DNA from 3 places in the Paenibacillus sp. JL3B1040 genome. Region 3 is predicted to be linked to each of the others. Evidence: riboswitches for the same ligand, from Rfam matches in the RefSeq annotation. Region 3 holds a riboswitch; each other region holds the start of a gene.
What was found. A riboswitch is a leader RNA that binds a small molecule or an ion and turns the genes downstream of it on or off. The one in region 3 is predicted to bind thiamine pyrophosphate.
Positions count from the first base shown of each region.

Region 1 (3,272 bases), 2.0 Mb from region 3:
ACGAGCAGACCCACGAGCGTTCCGATGGCGAAGCCGATCAGCATCAGCCGCAGCGTCGCCAGCGTGTGCTCCCCGAGGCCGGCCGCACCGGCGGCCGCTTCGCGCCCGATGTCCACCGGGCTGGGCAGGATCCATTTTTCGATGTGGAACCAGGCGGTAGCGCCCTGCCAGATCAGCAAAAATAAGAGGACCGCCACGAGGGGCGGCCACATGCTGTGCCAAAGGCTGCGGAGCTTCATGGCCGATATTTTTCAATCAGCTTATCCATGCTGACGCCTTTGGGATTGTACGAGATTTTGATTTGCGAAATGATACCCGTGCTACCGAATTCGATGACGGCCTCGTTCATCTTCTTCACGATCGCCAGCAGTTCGTCAAGATCCCCTTCCAGAGTCGTCTCCAGGGGATTCACCTGATATTTGACGCCGGAAGCCTGAATCACCTCAATGGCCCGGTCCACATAGGGAATCACGTCTTCTCCGTTCGGCGTTTTCGGAATGATTTGAATACTTAACAGTGCGTTTGGCATCCGTTGGTTCATCCTTTCGAATTTGAATTTGACATACATGGCACATGGCGTTATTGGCGGCTACTCACTTGGTAAAAACTCGTTGGTGAAGGCGGCATCGACGTCCAGTGGCTTCTCCAGCAGGCCGCGCTCATGCATCCAATCGGAGTAGTTCTGCCATACTTCCCGTTTCTGTTCGCCCCAGCGCGGAGCGTCGTCCTTGTATTTCGGGCTCAACCATTTTTGGCTGGCGACCACCAGATCCTTGTCGAGCTCCGGCACGGCTTTGAGCAGGATTTGCGCCGCTTCTTCGGGGGAGGAGATCGCATATTGATAGCCTTTGGACACGGCCCGCATAAATGCCTTTACCAGCTCGGGGTCTTCCTGAGTCGTCTTCTCGTTGGTGACAAGCACCGGGGTATAGTAATCGAGCTGCTCGGAGAAGTCCTTGACGTAGAGCATATCCAGCGGCTCGCCCCGCAGTTCGGCTTCGATGCCGGTCCATGCATAGAAGATCCAGGCGAAATCGATATCCCGCTTCACGGCCGTAAAATAATCGGCATCCCCGATATTGAGGAACTTCACCTTGCCGACATCGGCGCCTTGCAGGTCCATGATGGATTGGATCACCGCTTTTTCCACCGGAGAACCCCAGCCGCCGTATGCCTTACCCTCGAAATCCTTGGGCGATTTGATGTTCTTGGCCACAGGCGCTGCAAAGCCGGACGTATTGTGCTGAATGATAGCGGCGATGGATACGAGCGGTACGCCCTGGATCCGGCTTTGCGTGACATTCTCCTGCACGCTCACGCCAAACGGCACCTCCCCGGAGGCCACCATCGCTTCGGCGCCGCCGGAACCGGGCAGGAGGATCTCCACGTTCAGCCCTTCTTCGGCGAAATATCCTTGATCCTGGGCGACGTAAAGCCCGGTATGGTTCGTGTTGGGGCTCCAGTCGAGCACGACTTTGACGTTCTGCAGCTCTGCGCCGGACGACGGGTTTGGCGCAGCGGCTTCGGTATTTTGCCCGCCATTGTTCCCGGTCGCCGCTTTGCCGGCGTTGTTTCCGTTTGCTCCGCCGCAGGCGGACAGCACGAGCAGCATGCAACCGAGAAACACGGCCAGTACGGCACGTAGTTGAACTTTCACGACATATTCTCTCCTTCGTGGGTTTAAATTTCCGCAGTTTGTTCTAGGTATAACCCTGGATACGCGTCCTTAAGCGCATTCCAAACGTCCGGATACAAAAAAACGTCCCGGATCCGGGACGCGATAGGCAATGGATATGAATATAATACAGGTTCATGTCCATGGTATAGCTCCCTACGCTGGCATTATCCAGATCAGGTTAAAGGGTCAGTATCTTAAGGGATACACTCTCAGCCGGCCGATTCCAGCACCCCTGAACAGTATGACTGCAGATTACATCTGTCATTATAGTTTTCGTCAACCGCTTTTGTCCAGTCTTTCCGGACCGGCTTGCAAAAACAGGGGATTTGCTTTTTATCTGGCAAAAGGATATAATGAGTTCATCTCTTGTTTTTGAAAGAGGATATTCATTCACGCACATTCACGCATTGAAAAGAGTGTCACTTTTTTTGAAACTGGAACTTTTTTCAATGTGTGAATTTTTTTTATACAAGTGGTGCATGTTCAATAAAGGTCAGCCTTTTTGAGCGACTTCTGTTAAAAAAATGAATCATGTTAATCTTGAAACAGGAGGTATTCCCATGGAAACCGGAACAGTAAAATGGTTTAACGCTGAGAAAGGTTTTGGCTTCATCGAAGTGGAAGGCGGAAATGACGTGTTCGTTCATTTCAGCGCGATCACCGGCGAAGGCTTCAAGACCCTCGACGAGGGCCAACGCGTACAATTCAACGTGGTTCAAGGCAACCGCGGCCCGCAAGCCGAAAACGTTGTTAAACTGTAAGCCAGCCAGAAACTGCTCTTAATGCGCTCTCGCGTTAAGGGCAGTTTTTCTTCGCCAAAGATCATTCATGAGGTTAACTTTCAGAAGCCTGCTTCTGATGGCACATATAGCACCGCAACAAACTATATCTATGCACCCGGTTGGAACGCTCACCTTGAAGGAGGGGAATTATGAACTACCGTAAAAAAACGTTAGAAGAAATTCCTGAGGAAAATACGCCGGTATGGACCTGCACGAGCGACGATTGCAAAGGATGGATGCGGGATAATTTCACGTTTGATTACAGCCCTGTTTGTCCGCTTTGCTCGTCCGAGATGGTCATGGGAATGCGCATGCTTCCCCAACTGAGCAATCCGAGCTCCGATCAAAAATTGTCGGCCAAGAAGGCATAGACGAGGCTGCCGCCGGAATCGGTGGGCTGCCAGCAACCACAGCCGTATTCGCATCAAGCGAATGCGGCTATTTTCATTTTGGTGAAGGGGGTTCCGAAAGGGGATGCAAAAATGAAATATCCACAAAAGGATTGCATCTATATTTAAAATCTAATATGTTTGAGGTACTGCAATGATTTAACATCCAGAAGGGGGAACCCGCGCGCCGATGCACGGAAATTATAAGGTTGCTTCTCATGTATTCGACATTCCTTCCAGCAGCAAACAAAGGAAGCTGGCCATCCTTCTCGGCACCCTGATTATCGCGGTGTCGCTCGCGGTGCTGCCGTTCGGTATGACAGCGCTTCCCTCTGCCGAACCCTTTGTGTCGGCCGCCATCGGTTGGCTGATTTTCGGGGATATGCTCACGGCCTTTATCATATACAGCCAATACCGGGCCTC
Region 1 is NZ_CM169317.1:727,003-730,274, forward strand. It holds gene ACZF99_RS03120 (ABC transporter permease) at 1-239, opposite strand, end outside; gene ACZF99_RS03125 (MTH1187 family thiamine-binding protein) at 236-529, opposite strand; gene ACZF99_RS03130 (ABC transporter substrate-binding protein) at 590-1,612, opposite strand; TPP riboswitch at 1,811-1,922, opposite strand; gene ACZF99_RS03135 (cold-shock protein) at 2,239-2,439, shown strand; gene ACZF99_RS03140 (cold-shock protein) at 2,610-2,831, shown strand; gene ACZF99_RS03145 (sensor domain-containing diguanylate cyclase) at 3,040-3,272, shown strand, end outside.
Region 1: another riboswitch for thiamine pyrophosphate. It lies ahead of ACZF99_RS03130 (ABC transporter substrate-binding protein); the one in region 3 lies ahead of ACZF99_RS20625 (ECF transporter S component).

Region 2 (3,272 bases), 1.2 Mb from region 3:
CGAAGATAAGCCGAAGATGTTTGAGGCTTGGGACATCGATGTTTTCTACCAAGAAAAACAACGCGAAGTCGAGCAGCTTCAGGAATGTGAGGTGGTGACTGGCGCGCTGCGAGCCCTCGTTACCTTTACCTGGACCTACATGAGTTCGACGATACGCCAACAGATGATCCTGTACGCCGACGATCGGCGGATCGATTTCCGGACCCGGGTCGATTGGCAGGAGCGCCAGCAACTGCTGAAAGTCGCTTTTCCGGTCAATGTTCGGGCCACGGAAGCCACCTACGATATCCAGTTCGGCAATGTCAAGCGGCCAACGCATTGGAACACGTCTTGGGACTTCGCCCGGTTTGAAACGGTAGGTCATCAATGGGCCGATTTGTCGGAGCACGGGTATGGGGTCAGCCTGCTGAACGATTGCAAATACGGCCATGACATTAAGGATCATGTGATTCGCCTGTCCTTGCTGAAATCGGCGACTTACCCGGATCCGCAAGCCGATCGCGGCGAACATGAGTTTACGTATGCCTTGTATCCGCATGAAGGGCATTGGTCCGAAGGCGGCACCGTACAGGCCGCAGCGCTGCTGAATCAGCCGGTTTACGCCACGCCGGGCCAGGCTCACACGCCGTCGTTCTCGCTGCTCCAAACGAGCGGCACCGCGGACGTGGTCATTGATGCGGTGAAAAAAGCGGAAGACGGCGACGAGCTGATCGTCCGTTTCCATGAATATAAAGGCGGACGGGGCCTTGTTCGCTTGCATTTTGAAGTTCCCGTGGCCTCCTGGCAAGAGACCGATCTGATGGAACGGCCGATTGGAGACCCCTCTTCGGCCGCGGAGCTCGAGCTGGCCGTAGCGCCTTATGAAATCAAAACGATTCGCTTGCAATTGAACTAACTCCCCGTTTCGTGGTATCGATCAAAGATAAGGGGAGAAATGAGAGAAGCGAGAGAGCGAACGATCTTTCGCTGGACGGGATTGACAATCCAGACAGGGATCGGTAAAGTAAAAGATGAATTGCATAGGAAATCCACTAGGGGCGCCGTAATCGGCTGAGACAAGAGAACATCTTGGACCCTTTGAACCTGATCTAGTTCATACTAGCGTAGGAAAGTGGAGCCGGCCCCATATGAATTGCGCTTGGCTGCCGATCGTCGGTTTGCCTAGGGCTTCATCCAGCCGCTCCCTCTACGGAGCGGCTTTTTTGCGCTCTTCGACCGGTCGTTGTCGATGCTCTCTCAGGGGATTTCCAAGCCAAATATATGGGAGGTAGAGACAGATGGGGTTTTCGCAAGAGCTGCGCCGACAGGCGGATGGAATTTTTCAAGCCCTTTGTGATCATCCGTTCGTCCGAGGCATAGCGAGCGGCCAATTGAAGAAAGAGCAGCTTATTCATTACGTCAAGCAGGATTACGAATATTTAAACGCCTACATGCGGATTTACGGCATCGCCATTTCCAAATGCCGATCCCGCGAGGAAATCGCAATGTTCAACGAACAGATCGCCTTCATCCTGAACAGTGAGATTCATCCTCATCACAATTTTTGCCGGGCCGCCGGGGTGAACTTCGAGGATCTGCAGGGCTTTCCGCTCGCGCCTTCGGCACATCATTACATCCGCCATATGCTGACGGTGGCTCACGAAGGGAGTTTGGGCGAGATCTACGCCGTGCTGTTGCCCTGTCCATGGACGTATCTGGAGATTGGCCAAAAGCTGCTGGAGGAAGTGCGACCGACGTCGGACCATCCGTTCTACGAGTGGATTCAATTTTACGGCCAACGTTCGGGCGGCGTGACGGAGCAGCTCGTTCAATCGTTGGATTGCTGGGCCGCAGAGGCCAAGGAGGCGGAGCGCCAAAGGATGGCCGAGCATTTTCTGCAAAGCTGCCAATTGGAGTATCTCTTCTGGGACATGGCTTATCGGCTGGAAGACTGGCCGGTTGCGGCGCCGATGAAGCTGCTTGACTCCGATCAAGTGAAGGATTGAAAGAGAGGTTGAATGATCATGAGCTTATTGGAAAAAGATCTGTCCGATGCGCTGGAAAAAGTGCAGAACTCGAAACCGCTCGTCCATAACATGACTAATGTCGTCGTCACGAATTTTACGGCGAACGGCCTGTACGCGCTTGGCGCGTCGCCGGTCATGGCCTACGCGCCGGAGGAGGTGGCCGAGATGGCCCGAATCGCCGGCGCGCTCGTCCTGAACATCGGCACGCTGTCGACGCCGCAAGTCGAGGCGATGATCCTGGCCGGTCGGTCGGCGAACGCCCATGGCGTACCGGTGCTGCTTGACCCGGTCGGCGCGGGCGCGACCGCTTTTCGCACCGAGTCGGCCCAGCGCATTCTGCGCGAGGTGAAGGTGTCGCTCTTGCGCGGCAATGCGGCGGAGATCGCTCATCTCGTCGGGGAATCCCGCGAGATCAAGGGCGTCGATGCCGGAGACACCGCCGCCGCCGAGGCGGCCGAGCTGGCGGTGCGGGCCGCGCGGGCGCTGAACACGGTCGTGGCGATCACCGGCCGTGAAGACGTCATCACCGACGGGCGGCGGTGCCGGATCGTCAGCGGCGGGGACGCGCTGCTGACCCAGGTGACCGGCACGGGCTGCCTGCTCACGTCGGTGCTCGGGGCTTTCGCCGCGGTGGAGCGCGACCTGCTGCTGGCCGGCACCGCCGGACTGGCCTTCTACGGCGCCGCCGCGTCCCGCGCCGCCGAGCGGACGGCGGCCGCCGGCCCGGGCAGTTTCCAGATCGCGTTCCTCGACGAGTTGGCGAAGCTGCATCCGCATTCGCTCAAGGGTCACGCGGCGGTACGCGAAATACAGGCGGCCACCGCCGGCGGATGGTGGGTCGGATGAGCCGGATCGCCCGGGCGCTAACGGTCGCTGGATCGGACAGCGGCGGCGGAGCCGGTATCCAGGCCGATCTCAAAACGTTCCAGGAGCTGGACGTTTACGGGATGTCGGCGATCACCGCCGTGACGGTCCAGAACACGCTGGGCGTGACCGATGTCTTCCCGCTGCCGCCGGAAGCGACGGCAGCGCAAATCGAGGCGGTCGGCTCCGACCTCGGCGTAGACGCGATGAAGACGGGGATGCTGTTCAGCGCGGATATCATCGAGGCGGTTGCTGCCCGGATTCGCGCCTTCGGCTGGACCCAAGTGGTGGTCGACCCGGTGATGATCGCCAAGGGCGGCGCTTCTCTGCTCCAGCCGGAAGCGGTGCAGGCGCTGCGGGAGAAGCTCCTGCCGCTAGCCTGCATCGTGACGCCCAACCTCC
Region 2 is NZ_CM169317.1:3,292,148-3,295,419, reverse strand. It holds gene ACZF99_RS14860 (alpha-mannosidase) at 1-895, shown strand, start outside; TPP riboswitch at 1,024-1,127, shown strand; gene tenA (thiaminase II) at 1,278-1,985, shown strand; gene thiM (hydroxyethylthiazole kinase) at 2,004-2,852, shown strand; gene thiD (bifunctional hydroxymethylpyrimidine kinase/phosphomethylpyrimidine kinase) at 2,849-3,272, shown strand, end outside.
Region 2: another riboswitch for thiamine pyrophosphate. It lies ahead of tenA (thiaminase II); the one in region 3 lies ahead of ACZF99_RS20625 (ECF transporter S component).

Region 3 (3,272 bases):
GGTAGCGTTGGCGGCCGGCGAGTGGAAGGACGATCTGACGTTTACGGGACGCTCGCACGAACTTTCGGCAACCGGGGAAATCGGCACCGCCGGCAAGCTGCAGTTGGATAACGCCGTAGGCCGTCTCGAGCTGAAAGAAGGCGCGTCCGATCAGGTCGCGGTAAAGGCGACTATCCAGGCCGCAGACCTCCCGGCACGCAAGGCAAAACTGGATCAGTTGTTCGAACAGAGCGAGGTTTCCGTTATCGTTCACGGCAACGCGGTGCAGGTGCGCGTGCACGCCAAGGGCGAACCGGATCGGAATCTGTGGGATTGGGCCCAAAAGGAACTGCATTTTACCGAATTCCGCATCGACTATATCGTGGAGGTCCCTGCCGGGATCGAGGAGTTCGAAGTCACGAACAATGTCGGCGAAATCGCGGCGAGCGGGTTGACGGGAACGTATCGGCTCAAGGGGGACGTGGGTTCGATCCGGGTCGAGAATGCCCGATTGGCGGGTGAATCCTCGATCCGTACGGCAACCGGCAGCTTGAATTTGGACATTCTCGGGATGGACACGGGCAGCCGGCTGCAGGCGAAAACCGACGTAGGCAGCGTGACGGCGGAGCTGGATCCGTCGCTGGCCTGCAACCTGGAAACGTCAAGCGACCTCGGGCAAATCAACGGGGCGCCGGAAGGAAGCAGCAAGCGGGGCGGCGGGGGGCCGCTGGTCGAGCTGGGGACTTCCATCGGCAATATTACGGTACAATAGGGGAAGGGCCCGCGTAAGCCGGCGGAGCGGAACAAGCGAATTCAGCTTTTGTCCGCAGGGATGAAGCGGCCCAGCGCTTCGCCCATCCGTACCTTCCGTCCGGGTTCGAGTCCGGGCAAAGGGATGAAGGTGCCGCTTTGCGTCAGCAGGACGACGGTCGAGCCGAATTCGAAGTAAGCCAGGTCGTCCCCCTGCTCCCAGCTTTTGGCCGAAGGGTCGGTGTATTGGATACTGCTGACGTTCATCGCTCCCACCTTGACGAGGGCGATCTCCCCGTAAGCGTGGGAAATATAAGTAATCAGGCGTTCGTTCCGGCACAACACCTTCTTCATATGACGCATGCCGAAATCGTTGACCGGGTAGACCCGGCCTTTAATATGCTCGCTTTCCAGCTTCTTGCCGGCCACGGGCGCATGAATCCGGTGATAATCGGTAGGACTAAGATAAAGTACAAAGGCGTAACCGTGTTTGTACGTTTCCACACGCGGCGAGCGTGACAGCAGTTCTTCCAGAGCGTAGTCCTGTCCTTTGACGTTCAGGATCGTGCCGGATCGGACTTCGCCCATAAACGTGATCAGCGCATCCACCGGACTGATCATCGTTCCCGGCTCCGCGTGCAGCGGGCGCATGCCCGGCTTCAATTTTCGGGTAAAGAACTCGTTTAGCGTCCGGTATTCCCGAAGCTCCTTCTCCGCTTCATGCAGCGGAATCCCGTAGGATTTGGCGAAGAAAGGAATTATCGCCCGGCTCAAGCCCGAATGGGAGAACTTGCCCATCATCCGGGACAACCATTTCCGGGAGGAGAGTTCCGTCAACCATTTCATCCATTTCGCGGCCAAATCGCATCCTCCTAGTCTGTCCGTTAGTGCTGCGTTGGTTTGATGAATTCGTTGCCACTTCCGCTTATCTTGACACAGAATAGGGCTGAAATCAATACGGCAACTTGTAACCCCGGTTTACGAATTTGTATAAATTTAGACTTGATGCCGGGGCAAGGTTGGTGTATGTTAATAACAATTAACAATCGCATAGGGATACGGGGGCTTGAGCGAATCAGGCTGAGATAGCGGCATACGGCGCCGCGGACCGTTAATCTGATCTGGATAATGCCAGCGTAGAGAATCGATCGTCCGGGATATTTTGCGTTTTTTCGTGCGCCCTCGTGACCTGACCGCCGTCTGAGCTTATTCAGGCGGTTTTTTTGCGATGCGATGAAATTCAAATTTAGGGATTAAAAGGAGAGATGAAGATGTCGGAGGTTGTCCAAAAAAGAATCGGCCGCGGCTTGAAGCTGAGCGATCTGCTGGTGACGGTGCTGGTCTCGTTGGTGCTTGGCGTGGTGTATCACTTCTGGAGCTCAGTGTACAATTTGTTCTCCCCCCTGTTCTTCCAGGCGGATGAGCTGGTGTACGGGATGTGGTTTCTGGCCGCAACGCTTGTGTTCCTGCTGATCCGCAAGCCGGGGGTGGCGCTGATTGCCGAGGTGGCGGCAGCCCATGTGGAAATTCTGTTCGGCAGCGAATGGGGGGTTCAGCTCGTACTTTACAGCGTGCTGCAAGGTTTAGGGGCGGAATTGGTGTTCGCCGCGTTCCGGTACCGGAAATTTTCCGGCTCCGTTGCCGCTCTGGCCGGAATCGGGGCCGCTGCCGGCTCGGTGATTCCGGATTTCTTCTACGGGTACGTACAGGATTACGAGCCTTGGCTCTTGACCGCCAAATATGCGATGCGGGCCGTCAGTTCCGCGCTGATCTGCGGTTACTTCGCCTACGCCGTGGTGAAAGCCGTGGAAGCGACGGGGGTCACTACGCTGCTGCGTCCGGTGGATCCAAAAGACTACGCGGCGCTGAACGACTGATGCGAATAACAGATACGGCGGCAGAGGTACGGGAACTCCGGCTGAAGTTCCCCGGCGAAGCCGAATTCGTGTTCAAGGATTTGAATTTCTCCGTTCGGCGCGGGGAACACGTCCTGCTGCTGGGCCCCAGCGGTTGCGGCAAATCGACGCTGCTGCAGGTGCTGTCCGGCATCATCCCGGACCTGGTGGAAATTCCGATGCGCGCGTCCGCACAACGGCTCCCGTCATCGTGGAGGTTCTTGTTCCAGGATCCCGACACGCAATTCTGCATGCCTTACGTTGACGAGGAGCTGGCCTTTGCCCTGGAGAACTTGAGCGTACCGCAGCCGGAGATGTCCGCGCGAATGGAGGACGCCTTGGTTAAAGTGGGGCTCGACCTGCCTTCGCTCCACGTACCGATCGATTCGCTGTCCCAGGGGATGAAGCAGCGCTTGGCGCTCGCTTCGGTGCTGCTCGGCGATCCGGAGGTGCTGCTGCTTGACGAGCCTTCGGCTCTGTTGGACCCGCAGGGCCGCGAGCAAATCTGGCAAGCGATCGCCAAGGTAGCCGAGGACCGCACCTTGATCATTGTCGAGCACCGGATCGAGGAACTCACGGCGCTTGGCCTGGTTGACCGCGTCGTGCTATTCGGACCGGACGGACGGGTGCTGGGCGAAGGCGCGCCGG
Region 3 is NZ_CM169317.1:4,525,892-4,529,163, reverse strand. It holds gene ACZF99_RS20635 (DUF4097 family beta strand repeat-containing protein) at 1-751, shown strand, start outside; gene asd (archaetidylserine decarboxylase) at 793-1,590, opposite strand; TPP riboswitch at 1,778-1,889, shown strand; gene ACZF99_RS20625 (ECF transporter S component) at 2,001-2,606, shown strand; gene ACZF99_RS20620 (ABC transporter ATP-binding protein) at 2,606-3,272, shown strand, end outside.